2 regions of the Streptomyces sp. NPDC058157 genome follow, and region 1 is predicted to be linked to the other one. Evidence: riboswitches for the same ligand, from Rfam matches in the RefSeq annotation. Region 1 holds a riboswitch; the other holds the start of a gene.
The links. Region 1 has a riboswitch for glycine ahead of gcvT (glycine cleavage system aminomethyltransferase GcvT). Riboswitches for the same ligand answer to the same signal wherever they lie in the genome.

Region 1 (7,001 bases):
GGTCCGGGCAGCGCCCGGGGAACGGCGGAAGGGCGGGTAGGGGACCTCGCCCCGCGCAGCGGCACCCGGGGCGGCGGGTCAGGGCGTGAAGGTGATTTCCGTCAGGGCCGTGGCCGCCGGGCGGTCCAGGAGGGTGGTCGAGGCGCAGCCGCGGGGGGAGTGGCCCGATTCGGCCGCCGAGAGGAGGCGGGTCACCGCCGCGCGGTGGCGGGCGAAGGCGTACGCCGAGACCCCGCGGCCGCGGGACTCCTGGCCGTCGAGGGCCTCCTGCGGGGTGGCGTCCAGCAGGAGCAGGTGGAGGCGGCGCCCCCGGCGCCGGGCGGAGGCCGCCAGGAGGGCCCGGACCCAGCTCTGGGTGCCGCAGTCGTGGACGACCAGAGAGGCGCCGGAGCGCAGCTCGCGCCAGAGCGTCCAGTAGTGGGACGCGCGGACCAGCGGGCGGTACACCGCGTACGGCAGCGCGTCCGGCATCCGGCCCTCCCAGCGCTCGCGGACGTCCTGGGAGTCGATGCCCCCGCCCGGCGCGGCCCGCTTGATCAGGGTGGTCTTGCCGCCTCCCGGGAGACCGGACACGACCACGATGTCCCCCACGCGGAAGCTCAGCCGCCGGGGGCCGCGCGCCACCCGTCCGCGCAGGTCGCGGACCGTGCCGGCGGCGGGGGCGGTGCGGGACGCGAGGGGCCGCGCCCGGACCTCATCCACCGTTCCCGTACTGGTCGCCACTCCGAATCTCCGCACCGTGATCGTCTCCCCCCGAGTCGGGCCGCGAGGGCCCCATGCCCGCTGAATGTAAAGAGACGGTAATCCCGGCGGGTCGGTTCCGGGCCGGTCGTCCGGTGGCCGGGACACCGGCGGGAGCGGGCGGCACGGGCGCCGCATGCGTTCTTCCGGGCCCCACTGCCCGCTTCCGCCCGACCCGTGCAATGATGTGCGCCATCTGGACACCAACTGCATACCGGCCGCTTGAATCCGCGCGGGAGAGTCCCGGCTGGCCGCGAGGCCGTGCCCGGGCGCCGAAGGAGCAAGTACCTCCCTTGAATCTCTCAGGCCCCGTACCGCGTGGATGAGGCAGATCTGAAAAGCGAGCTGTCCGCCAGCTCCACCCAAGGTGCAAGTCGGCGTTCCCCCGTGGGAACTCCCGGCGAACCTCTCAGGTTCCGATGACAGATGGGGAGGATCGTCCTCGTCATGTCATGCCCTGGGACCCGGGAGCCACACCCATGAGCACTGCCCCCCGCCTGACCGCGCTCGACGCGCTGCACCGTTCGCTCGGTGCGACCATGACCGACTTCGCGGGCTGGGACATGCCGCTGCGCTACGCCAGTGAGCGCGACGAGCACAACGCCGTACGCACCAAGGCCGGCCTGTTCGACCTGTCCCACATGGGCGAGATCACCCTGACCGGCCCGGAGGCCGTCAAGGCGCTGGACTACGCCCTCGTGGGCAACATCTCCACCGTCGGCGTCGGCCGCGCCCGCTACACGCACATCTGCCAGGAGGACGGCGGGATCCTCGACGACCTGATCGTCTACCGCCTCGGCGAGACCGAGTACATGGTCGTCGCCAACGCCTCCAACGCCCAGGTGGTGCTGGACGCGCTGACCGAGCGCGCCGCCGGCTTCGACACCGAGGTCCGTGACGACCGTGACGCGTACGCGCTGATCGCCGTCCAGGGTCCGGAGTCCCCCGGCATCCTCGCCTCGCTGACCGACGCCGACCTGGACGGCCTGAAGTACTACGCGGGCCTGCCGGGCACCGTCGCGGGCGTGCCCGCGCTGATCGCCCGCACCGGCTACACCGGCGAGGACGGCTTCGAGCTGTTCGTCTCCCCCGAGCACGCCGTGGAGCTGTGGCAGGCGCTGACCAAGGCGGGCGAGGGCGTCGGCCTGGTCCCGGCCGGCCTGTCCTGCCGCGACACCCTGCGCCTGGAGGCGGGCATGCCGCTGTACGGGCACGAGCTCACCACCTCCCTCACGCCCTTCGACGCCGGGCTGGGCCGGGTCGTGAAGTTCGAGAAGGAGGGCGACTTCGTCGGCCGCGCCGCCCTGGAGGCCGCCGCCGAGCGCGCCGCCACCAAGGCCCCGCGCAAGCTGGTCGGTCTGATCGCCGAGGGCCGCCGCGTCCCGCGCGCCGGGTTCTCCGTGGTCGCGGGCGGCAAGGTGATCGGCGAGGTCACCTCGGGCGCCCCGTCGCCGACGCTGGGCAAGCCGATCGCCATGGCGTACGTGGACGCGGAGCACGCCGCGCCCGGCACCTCCGGGGTCGGCGTGGACATTCGCGGTACGCATGAGCCGTACGAGGTCGTCGCCCTGCCGTTCTACAAGCGGCAGAAGTGACCCTCGGGTCCCCGGGACCCCTCGCCGGCGGCCACCCCCCGGCACGCAAGACCACCGTTCGTATCCACCGCACCGCATCCAGGAGAATCAGGTCATGAGCAACCCCCAGCAGCTGCGTTACACCAAGGAGCACGAGTGGCTGTCGGACGCCGTCGACGGCGTCGCGACGGTCGGCATCACGGCCTTCGCCGCCGACGCACTCGGTGACGTCGTCTACGCCCAGCTCCCCGAGGTCGGCGAGACGGTCACCGAGGGCGAGACCTGTGGCGAGCTGGAGTCGACCAAGTCGGTCAGCGACCTGTACTCCCCCGTCTCCGGTGAGATCGTCGAGTTCAACCAGGATGTCGTGGACGACCCGGCGCTGGTGAACTCCGCCCCGTTCGAGGGTGGCTGGCTGTTCAAGGTGAAGCTGTCGGAGGAGCCCAAGGACGCGCTCTCCTTCGACGAGTACACCGCCCTCACCTCCGGTAACTGACACCCCAGGGGATCCTGATGTCCGTTCTGAACACCCCCCTCCACGAGCTCGACCCCGACGTCGCCGCCGCCGTCGACGCCGAGCTCGTACGCCAGCAGTCGACCCTGGAAATGATCGCGTCGGAGAACTTCGCTCCGGTCGCCGTCATGGAGGCCCAGGGCTCGGTCCTGACCAACAAGTACGCCGAGGGCTACCCCGGCCGCCGCTACTACGGCGGCTGCGAGCACGTCGACGTGGTCGAGCAGATCGCGATCGACCGCATCAAGGCGCTGTTCGGCGCCGAGGCCGCGAACGTCCAGCCGCACTCCGGTGCGCAGGCCAACGCCGCCGCGATGTTCGCGCTGCTGAAGCCGGGCGACACGATCATGGGCCTGAACCTGGCCCACGGCGGTCACCTGACCCACGGCATGAAGATCAACTTCTCCGGCAAGCTCTACAACGTGGTCCCGTACCACGTCGACGAGTCCGGCCAGGTCGACATGGCCGAGGTCGAGCGCCTCGCCAAGGAGTCCAAGCCGCAGCTGATCGTCGCCGGCTGGTCCGCCTACCCGCGCCAGCTGGACTTCGCCGCCTTCCGCCGGATCGCGGACGAGGTCGGCGCGTACCTGATGGTCGACATGGCGCACTTCGCGGGCCTGGTCGCCGCGGGCCTGCACCCGAACCCGGTGCCGCACGCCCACGTCGTCACCACCACCACGCACAAGACCCTCGGCGGTCCGCGCGGCGGTGTCATCCTGTCGACGCAGGAGCTGGCCAAGAAGATCAACTCCGCGGTCTTCCCCGGCCAGCAGGGCGGTCCGCTGGAGCACGTGATCGCGGCCAAGGCCGTCTCCTTCAAGGTCGCGGCCTCGCCCGAGTTCAAGGAGCGCCAGGAGCGGACCCTGGAGGGCGCGAAGATCCTCGCCGCCCGCCTGGTCCAGGACGACGTCAAGGCCGTGGGCGTGGACGTCCTCACCGGCGGCACCGACGTGCACCTGGTCCTGGTCGACCTGCGCAACTCGGAGCTGGACGGCCAGCAGGCCGAGGACCGCCTCCACGAGGTCGGGATCACGGTCAACCGCAACGCCATCCCGAACGACCCGCGTCCCCCGATGGTCACCTCGGGTCTGCGGATCGGTACGCCGGCCCTGGCGACCCGCGGTTTCGACGCCGAGGCCTTCACCGAGGTCGCCGAGATCATCGCGCAGGCGCTGAAGCCGAGCTACGACGCGGACGACCTCAAGGCGCGCGTCTCCGCGCTCGCCGCGAAGTTCCCGCTCTACCCGTCGCTGTAGTCACGGGCCAGGAGGGGCCCGGCCTTGTTCCGCACAGGGCCGGGCCCCTTCCTGTCTTCTCCCCCGGCCTCCTCCCCCGCCGGGCACCGGAACGCGAGCTGACTCACGTCCGCCGGACCCTTCCGCGAGCAGAAACGTTCATCTCCACGCGTTACGCTCGTCTGCCGGACAAAATCCGCAGATCCCCCGCGCACCACCCCGCTCCACCACACCCCTGCCCTCTCTCCACCCCACGAGCCGACAAGGGAGTCCGCCAGTGGCCATCTCCGTCTTCGACCTCTTCTCCATCGGTATCGGCCCCTCCTCCTCCCACACGGTCGGCCCGATGCGCGCGGCGCGCATGTTCGTGTCCCGCCTGAAGAAGGACGGCGTCCTCGCCCAGACCGCCTCCGTCCGCGCGGAGCTGTTCGGCTCCCTCGGCGCCACCGGCCACGGCCACGGCACCCCCAAGGCGGTCCTGCTCGGTCTGGAGGGCCACTCCCCGCGCACGGTGGACGTGGAGACCGCCGACGACGAGGTGGAGCGCATCCGCCGGACCCGCAGGCTGCGGCTGCTCGGGACCGAGATAGGGAGCGTCCACGAGATCGACTTCGACGAGCCCAGCCAGCTGATCCTGCACCGCCGCCGCTCGCTGCCCTACCACGCCAACGGCATGACCCTCTTCGCCTACGACGCCTCCGGCGCCCCGCTGCTGGAGAAGACCTACTACTCGGTCGGCGGCGGCTTCGTCGTGGACGAGGACGCGGTCGGCGAGGACCGGATCAAGCTCGACGACACCGTGCTGAAGTACCCCTTCCGCTCCGGTGACGAGATGCTGCGCCTCGCGAACGAGACCGGCCTGTCGATCTCCTCCCTGATGATGGAGAACGAGAAGGCCTGGCGCACCGAGGAGGAGATCCGCGAGGGCCTCCTGGAGATCTGGCGGGTCATGCAGTCCTGCGTCTCGCGCGGCATGTCCCGCGAGGGCATCCTCCCGGGCGGGCTGCGCGTCAAGCGCCGGGCCGCCTCCACCGCCCGCCAGCTGCGCACCGAGGGCGACCCGCTGCTGCACCGCAGCGAGTGGACGACGATCTACGCGATGGCCGTGAACGAGGAGAACGCGGCCGGCGGCCGGGTCGTCACCGCGCCCACCAACGGCGCCGCGGGCGTCCTGCCGGCCGTCCTGCACTACTACGTGAACTTCGTCCCGGGCGCGGACGAGGACGGCGTGGTGCGCTTCCTGCTGGCCGCCGGCGCCATCGGCATGCTGTTCAAGGAGAACGCCTCCATCTCGGGCGCCGAGGTCGGCTGCCAGGGCGAGGTCGGCTCGGCCTGCTCCATGGCGGCGGGCGCCCTGGCCGAGGTGCTGGGCGGCTCCCCGGAGCAGGTGGAGAACGCGGCCGAGATCGGCATGGAGCACAACCTGGGCCTGACCTGCGACCCGGTCGGCGGTCTGGTGCAGATCCCGTGCATCGAGCGCAACGGCATGGCGGCCGTCAAGGCCGTCACGGCGGCGCGGATGGCGATGCGCGGCGACGGCAGCCACAAGGTCTCCCTGGACAAGGTCATCAAGACCATGAAGGAGACCGGCGCCGACATGAAGGTCAAGTACAAGGAGACCGCGCGCGGCGGTCTCGCGGTCAACGTCATCGAGTGCTGACCTGATCGGCGCAGCGTGACGAGGGGCCCGGCGCGGGTGCGCCGGGCCCCTCCGCGCGTGGGCGAAGAGGGGTCCCACGGCCCGCCCGGGTCGGGACCTTCGGCCCCCGGGCAGCGGGCGGTCCGTGCACTAGCGTGCTTCGGGGGGCGCTGTTACCCCGCGAAGAGAGGCAGCCGCCATGGCCATCACCGAACACCGTGTCCTGCCGCTGCGGCTGGAGGCCGCACCGCTGCCGGTCCCCCTGGAGGGCGTCTTCGTCTACCGCACGGACCGGCCCTACGAGGTCGCCGTGGAGTTCCGGGGCGCCGGGGTCCGGATCGCCCGCTGGGTGTTCTCGCGGGAGCTGCTGATCGACGGGCAGACCTGCGCCACCGGGGAGGGCGACATACAGGTGTGGCCGCGCTGGAGCGGCACCGAGCCCCGCGTGCTGCTGGCCCTGAGCAACGGCGAGCGGGGCTGCGTGGTCTCCGCGCGGGCCAAGGACCTGCGCGGGCTGTGCCGGCGGATGACCGAGCTGGTCCCGCGCGGGCAGGAGCACCGCCACTACGACCTGGACGCCGAGCTGAGCGCCCTGCTGACCTTCTGAGCCTTCCGGAGCGCGCGGGCCGCCCCGTGCAACCACGGGGCCCCCGGGAATGTCATACCGGATGACAGTCATTCCCCGTCTCAGAGGATCGGGGGACGCCATGCGTCACCTCCCGCACCGCCGCCGGATCGTGGCCCTGGCCACGGGTGCCCTGCTGACCGCAGGGCTCGCGCTCGCCGCACCGGCCTCGGCGGCCGCCCCGGCCGCCGTCCGCTCCACGACCCCGCTCGTCGTCAACGCCCGCTGGGGCGGTCACTGCACGTACGACCGGATCGTGATCGACCTCCAGGGCTCCGTGCCCCCGTTCACCGTCACTCCCGTCTCCCAGCTGGTCTACGACGGGTCCGGCAAGCCGGTCCCGCTGCCGGGCAAGTACTTCCTGGAGATCCGCCTGCACCCGGCCGCCGGCCACGACGACGCGGGCAACAACGTCTACCAGGGCCCCAAGCTCCAGCAGATCAACCTCAGCAAGCTCAAGGGCATCGCCCTGACCGGCGACTACGAGGGGTACGTGACCTTCGGCGCCGCCTTCGACACCCAGCCCGCCTACACCACCTCCGTCCTGCACGCGCCCGAGCGGCTCGTGGTGGACGTCGCCCACCCGAACACCTGCTGAGGACCCGCCCTAGCGGTGTTCCGGGTTCGGGAAGTCGAAACGGCAGCCGGCGTCCCACTCGGAGCGCTGGTTGCC
Region 2 (7,078 bases), on a different contig from region 1:
ATCGCGGTGGGCGTGGTCTGGCGGGACGTCGAGAACGCGCTGTCGCAGCTGCACGGGGAGCGCGTGGACACGGGCGAGACCGTGGTGGGCCACAACCCGGCCGACGAGCTCGCCGCCCGCAGGAACCGGGCCGGCTGACCCCGCGGCTCCCGCAGCGGCCCCCGCGGCCGCGGGGCGGGACCACGCCGGATCACCGTCTTGTCAGTGGCATGCGGCAGCATCGGTGCCGTGAGAACCGCGCCGACCATCCTGCACCTGGACATGGACGCCTTCTACGCCTCCGTGGAGCAGGCGTCGAAGCCCAGTCTGCGGGGGAAGGCCGTGATCGTGGGCGGGCTCGGCCCGCGCGGGGTGGTGGCCACCGCCTCGTACGAGGCCCGGCGCTTCGGGGTGCACTCGGCGATGCCGACGGCCCAGGCCCGCCGGCTCTGTCCCAACGGCGCCTACCTGATCCCCCGCTTCCTGCTCTACCGCGAGGTCAGCGAGGTCGTCATGGGCCTGCTGCGCGAGCTGTCGCCGCTGGTGGAGCCGCTCAGCCTGGACGAGGCGTTCGTGGACCTGGAGGCGGGCGGTACGGCCTTCGACTCCGCGGGCGCCCGGGCCGCGGGGGAGCGGCTGCGGGCCGACATCACCGCCGCGACGGGGCTCAGCGGCTCGGTGGGGCTGGCCGGCTCGAAGATGCTGGCCAAGGTGGCCTCCGAGGAGGCCAAGCCGAACGGGCTGCTGCTGATCGAGCCCGGGACCGAGCGCGAGCTCCTCGCCCCCATGTCGGTGCGGACCCTGCCCGGGGTTGGGCCGGCCACCGGGGAGCACCTGCGCCGGGCCGGGATCACCACCGTGGGGGAGCTGGCCGAGGCGGGTGAGGACGAGCTGGTCCGGATGGTGGGCCGGGCGCACGGGGTCGGCCTGTACCGGATGGCGCTGGGCCTGGACGACCGGCCGGTGGTCGCGGAGCGGGACGCGAAGTCCGTGTCGGTGGAGGACACCTTCGACGTGGACCTCCACGACCGGGTGCGGATCCGCTTCGAGGTGCAGCGGCTCGCCGACCGCTGCGTGGGCCGGCTCCGGGCCTCGGGCCACTCGGGGCGGACCATCGTGCTGAAGGTGCGCCGCTACGACTTCTCCACCCTGACCCGCTCCGAGACCCTGCGCGGGCCCACGGACGATCCGGCGGTGGTGCGGGAGGCGGCCGCCCGGCTGCTGGAGGGCGTGGACACCACCGGCGGGGTGCGGCTGCTGGGGGTGGGCGTGACGGGGCTCGCGGACTACACCCAGGAGGACCTGTTCGCCCAGGCGCTCGGCGGCGCGGCCCAGGAGGCGGAGGCCGCTCCCGCGGAGGGGGCCGCGGAGGCGGAGGGGGCCGACGGGGTCGCAGGGGCTCCAGGGGCCGCCGAGACGGCCGTGGCGCCGGGGGAGGACCCGGGGCGGGCCGCCGGGCGCCACTGGGCCGCGGGGAGCGACGTACGGCACGCGCTGTACGGGCCCGGGTGGGTGCAGGGCAGCGGGGTGGGGCGGGTCACCGTGCGCTTCGAGCAGCCCGGATCGCCGCCCGGCCGGGTCCGCACCTTCCTGGTGGACGACCCCGAGCTGGAGCCCTCCGACCCGCTGCCCCTCGTGGGGCGGCCCGGTTGAGGCCCGGCTAGCCGTTCTCCGGCGGGGGGAGGTGGAAGTCGCCGGGGAGGGAGACGTCCAGGCCGTAGTGGTGGTAGAGCTTGAGCTCCTGCTCGGGGGAGAGGTGGCGGCCCACGCCGAAGTCGGGGGCGTCCTTGATCAGGGAGCGTTCGAACGGGACGCGCAGGACCTCGCCGTCCACCTCGCTCGGCTCCAGCGGGACGAAGGCGTCCCGGCCGAACAGACCGGTGCGGACCGCCGCCCACTCCGGCACGCCGGTGGCGTCGTCCAGGTAGACCTCGTCCACGGTGCCGATCTTGGCCCCGTTCCGGTCGAACGCCTTGCGGCCGATCAGGCTGCGCGGATCGATGTCGGTCTGCACGGTCCCTCCACGTGGTCGCAGTCATCCGTAATGACTACAAAAGTGCATAACGGGATAGGGGGCCACTCGAGGGAGGGTCCAGATCCTCGCTGGTAGGCTGGGTGACGGCTGTTGACCCTGTGCGGGAGAGTCCTCCGAGTGAGCTCGACGGAGGCGCCGAAGGAGCAAATCCTCCCCGGAATCTCTCAGGCATACGTACCGCACGCGACGAGGCCACTCTGGAAAGCAGGAGCGGGTCCCGGGCGCGCAGTGCCGGTCCCCACTCCTCACCGACGGTGAAAGCCGGACGACGGGCGACCCCCGAGACTCCGGTGAAGCTCTCAGGTTGAGATGACAGAGGGGGAGGCCGTCCGGGTGCCCGCGCCGTGGTGCCCCTCGCAGGTCATACGACCAGGAGGCCTCCGTAATGACCGCCAACCGCATTCCGCTCTCCCAGCTCGAGCGGGGCATCCCCTTCGAGCAGCGTCACATCGGCCCGGATGCCGAGGCGCAGGCGAAGATGCTCGCCCAGGTGGGCTACGGCTCCCTCGACGAGCTGACCGCCGCCGCGGTGCCGGATGTGATCAAGACCGCCGAAGCGCTGAACCTGCCCGAGGCGCGGACCGAGGCCGAGGTGCTCGCCGAGCTGCGCTCGCTCGCCGACCGCAACCAGGTCCTGTCCTCCATGATCGGTCTCGGCTACTACGGGACGTTCACGCCGCCGGTGATCCTGCGCAACGTCATGGAGAACCCGGCCTGGTACACGGCCTACACCCCGTACCAGCCGGAGATCTCGCAGGGCCGCCTCGAGGCGCTGCTGAACTTCCAGACCGTCGTCGCCGAGCTGACCGGCCTGCCGACCTCCGGCGCCTCCCTCCTCGACGAGGGCACCGCCGCCGCCGAGGCCATGACGCTGGCCCGCCGCGTGGGCAAGGTCAAGGGCAACGTCTTCCTCATCGACGCCGACGCGCTGCCGCAGACCATCGCCGTGATCGAGACCCGCGCCGAGCCGATCGGCATCGAGGTCGTCGTCGCGGACCTCTCCGACGGCATCCCCGCCGAGATCGCCGAGCGCGGCGTCTACGGCGTGCTCCTGCAGTACCCGGGCGCCTCCGGCGCGGTGCGCGACATCAAGGCCGTCGTCGACCAGGCCCACGAGCTCGGTGCGATCGTCACCGTCTCCGCCGACCTGCTCGCGCTGACCCTGCTGACCTCCCCGGGCGCCCTCGGCGCGGACATCGCGGTCGGCACCACCCAGCGCTTCGGCGTCCCGATGGGCTTCGGCGGCCCGCACGCCGGCTACATGGCCGTCCAGGCCAAGCACGCCCGCTCCCTGCCCGGCCGCCTCGTCGGCGTCTCCGTGGACGCGGACGGCAACAAGGCCTACCGCCTGGCCCTGCAGACCCGCGAGCAGCACATCCGCCGCGAGAAGGCCACCAGCAACATCTGTACCGCCCAGGTGCTGCTCGCCGTCATGGCCGGCATGTACGCCGTCTACCACGGCCCGGACGGCCTGCGGACGATCGCCCGCCGCACCCACCGCTACGCCGCGCTGCTGGCCGCGGGCCTGCGGGCCGGCGGGGTCGAGCTGGTGCACGGCTCCTTCTTCGACACGGTCACCGCCCGGGTGCCCGGCAAGGCCGCCGAGGTCGTCGCCGCCGCCCGCGAGGGCGGGGTCAACCTCCACCAGGCCGACGCCGACCTCGTCTCGATCTCCTGTGACGAGACCACCCTGCGCGCCGACATCGAGGCCGTCTGGGCCGCCTTCGGCGTCTCCGCGGACATCGAGGCCCTGGACGCCGCCACCGAGGACGCGCTGCCCGAGGGCCTGCTGCGCTCGGACGCGTACCTGACCCACCCGGTCTTCCACCAGCACCGTTCCGAGACCGCGATGCTGCGCTACCTGCGCAAGCTCTCGGACAAGGACTACGCGCTGGACCGCGGCATGATCCCGCTGGGCTCCTGCACCATGAAGCTCAACGCGACCACCGAGATGGAGCCGGTCACCTGGCCCGAGTTCGGCCAGCTGCACCCCTTCGCGCCGGTCGAGCAGGCCGGGGGCTACCTCACGCTCATCAACGAGCTGGAGGAACGTCTCTGCGAGGTCACCGGCTACGACAAGGTCTCCATCCAGCCGAACGCCGGCTCCCAGGGCGAGCTCGCCGGCCTGCTGGCCGTGCGCGCCTACCACCGCGCCAACGGCGACGAGCAGCGCACCGTCTGCCTCATCCCGTCCTCCGCGCACGGCACCAACGCCGCGAGCGCCGTGATGGCCGGCATGAAGGTCGTCGTCGTCAAGACGGCCGACGACGGCGAGGTCGACACCGACGACCTGCGCGCCAAGATCGAGCAGCACCGCGACGAGCTGGCCGTGCTCATGATCACCTACCCGTCGACGCACGGTGTGTTCGAGGAGCACGTCGCCGACATCTGCGCCCAGGTGCACGAGGCGGGCGGCCAGGTCTACGTGGACGGTGCCAACCTGAACGCCCTGGTGGGCCTGGCCAAGCCGGGTCACTTCGGCGGCGACGTCTCGCACCTGAACCTGCACAAGACCTTCTGCATCCCGCACGGCGGCGGCGGTCCGGGCGTCGGCCCGGTCGGTGTCCGGGCGCACCTGGCCCCGTACCTGCCCAACCACCCGCTCCAGCCGACCGCCGGCCCGGAGACGGGCGTCGGCCCGATCTCGGCCGCGCCGTGGGGCTCCGCGGGCATCCTGCCGATCTCCTGGTCGTACGTGCGCCTGATGGGCGGCGAGGGCCTCAAGCGCGCCACGCAGGTGGCGGTGCTGGGTGCCAACTACATCGCCAAGCGCCTGGAGCCGCACTACCCGGTGCTCTACACCGGCCCGGGCGACCTGGTCGCGCACGAGTGCATCATCGACCTGCGCCCGCTGTCGAAGGAGACCGGCGTCAGCGTCGACGACATCGCCAAGCGCCTGATCGACTACGGCTTCCACGCCCCGACCATGTCCTTCCCGGTCGCCGGCACGCTCATGATCGAGCCGACGGAGTCCGAGGACCTCGCCGAGATCGACCGCTTCTGCGACGCGATGATCGCCATCCGCGCCGAGATCGAGCGGGTCGCGGGCGGCGAGTGGCCGGCGGACGACAACCCGCTGGCGAACGCCCCGCACACGGCGGCGTCCCTGGGCGGCGAGTGGAACCACCCGTACACCCGTGACGAGGCGGTCTTCCCCGGTGGCGTCTCCGCCGCCGAGAAGTACTGGCCGCCGGTGCGCCGGATCGACGGCGCCTTCGGCGACCGCAACCTGGTGTGCTCCTGCCCGCCGCTGGACGAGTACGACAACTGAGCCCTGACAGGGTGAAGGGGCCGGTCCCGGAGCGTCTGCTCCGGGACCGGCCCCTTCTCGTGTCCGTGCGCCGTGCGGGCTCAGGCCGCCGCGAGCGGGCGGTGCGGAGCGATGATCTTTCCGTCCGGCAGCAGCTCACCGGTGTCCTCGAAGAGCAGGACGCCGTTGCACAGCAGGCTCCAGCCCTGTTCCGGGTGGTTGGCCACCGGGCGCGCGGCCTCCCGGTCGGCGGACTCTGATGACGGGCAGGCAGGCTGGTGCTGGCACATGGATGCGTTCTTTCGCTGCGGTGTGGTCTGTTCGCGGGTCTGTTCGCTACGGCTCGATGCGTGATTCATGGCCGTCCCCCTGGGTCGTCCCCGCACCTGCGGGGAGGATGGTCCTCAGTCTTCCCCCATGACGGCTGCTTCGCAGGGATTTCACGGCAGCAGTCCTCATGGATTGAGGACGCATCACTCGTGCGGGCGGTTCAGGCCAACTGCCCTGTCCTTTCGGATGGTTCGCGGCTGACCCCGGAGGACTAGGCCGAATGGGTGATTCGGATCAGGCCGCGGGGGCCGCCAGGGTGGGCGGCAGCGGCGGGGCCGCCGGGGTCAGCCGGTGGGTCAGCACGGGCAGCAGCTCCGAGACGGGATGCGGCCGGTACGGGGCGATCCCGGGCGGGGCAGGGGCCAGTGGGACGAGCAGGTCGGCGGCGGCGGGCAGGCCGGCGGCGGCGTCGGCGCCGACCGCCCCGTGCAGCCACAGGGTCAGCATGTACAGCTCCGGTACGGAGAGCAGGCGGGGCTGGTAGCCCTTGCCGAGCTGCTCCGCCTGGCGCAGGGCGCGCTCGGTGGCTGCGACGTAGGGACCCTCGAAGAAGTGCGAGAAGGCCCAGCCGTCGGGGGTGAGCCGCGTGTCGGCCGCCGCCACGAAGCGGTCGCCGCTGCGGATCAGGAACCGCCATCCGGTCAGGCGGGTACGGGGCGGCCTGCCGCCGGCCGCGCGGCCGGACATGCTCAGGCGGTCGAGCACGTGCACCGGCAGGGGGAGCTCGGCGGTCATCGGACCCTGGACCGCGCGCAGGGCGGGGGTGTGTGCCTCGTGGACGGCGGTGGGAGAACCGAGTGCCGCGAGAACGCTGCGCAGGGCGGGCGTGGGGGCCGGGGGGACATGCAGCGGCATGGTGGGTCGCCTCTCACTTGGGAGACCTGTGGTGCAGGGGAAGGTGCGGACGGCGCTGTCGCATTCTGGGGTCAGAGGTGGGCATTGGGGCAATGGCCGCGCGCCAACTCTCTGCCTCGTTTGCGGAGTTTATACGACATGTGTTCACACAGTGTTTCGGCTAGCCGTCCCGCCTATTGCCGACAAGGCGCTTACCGGACCCGCTGTCATGGTATTCATGCCGCTCGCGCGTGAAGGAACCGCGCTGACCTCGGAGGTTACCGGAAGGGGGCTCGGCTGGAAAGTGCCGCCAATCATGAACGGGCAAAACCCATGCGGAATTTGCGCAATACGGGTTGCCAGGTGAATGTGCCGGAGCGCCCATCCGGCCACACCGGCGCGCGCTCCCCGCCAAGCCGCTCCCCGCGGCGTTATCGATCACGGGCCCTGGGCATCATCGACCGTAACGTGCGCCCGGGTGTCCCGGGCCGGGCCCGCTCGAGGAGGGACGCTTCGATGGGGGAGAAGGTCGTGGCAGGCGGATTCGACCTGTCCGATCGGCATCGGTATCGGAGGAAGCTTCACGAGTGCCTGGAGGGACTGGAGCGGCTTCTGGCGGAGAAGAGGTTCGACCGCCCCAAGAACATGAT

Region 2: another riboswitch for glycine. It lies ahead of gcvP (aminomethyl-transferring glycine dehydrogenase); the one in region 1 lies ahead of gcvT (glycine cleavage system aminomethyltransferase GcvT).

What each region holds. Positions count from the first base shown of each region.
Region 1 is NZ_JBHVUQ010000045.1:34-7,034, forward strand. It holds gene ACFVXK_RS14155 (AAA family ATPase) at 79-723, opposite strand; glycine riboswitch at 965-1,068, shown strand; gene gcvT (glycine cleavage system aminomethyltransferase GcvT) at 1,221-2,336, shown strand; gene gcvH (glycine cleavage system protein GcvH) at 2,431-2,811, shown strand; gene glyA (serine hydroxymethyltransferase) at 2,829-4,085, shown strand; gene ACFVXK_RS14175 (L-serine ammonia-lyase) at 4,342-5,724, shown strand; gene ACFVXK_RS14180 (SsgA family sporulation/cell division regulator) at 5,903-6,310, shown strand; gene ACFVXK_RS14185 (hypothetical protein) at 6,411-6,926, shown strand; gene ACFVXK_RS14190 (flavodoxin family protein) at 6,936-7,001, opposite strand, start outside.
Region 2 is NZ_JBHVUQ010000042.1:8,607-15,684, forward strand. It holds gene ACFVXK_RS13500 (MerR family transcriptional regulator) at 1-138, shown strand, start outside; gene ACFVXK_RS13505 (DNA polymerase IV) at 229-1,632, shown strand; gene ACFVXK_RS13510 (PRC-barrel domain-containing protein) at 1,640-1,993, opposite strand; glycine riboswitch at 2,106-2,204, shown strand; gene gcvP (aminomethyl-transferring glycine dehydrogenase) at 2,400-5,285, shown strand; gene ACFVXK_RS13520 (DUF5999 family protein) at 5,366-5,554, opposite strand; gene ACFVXK_RS13525 (hypothetical protein) at 5,829-6,449, opposite strand; gene ACFVXK_RS13530 (glutamate-cysteine ligase family protein) at 6,945-7,078, shown strand, end outside.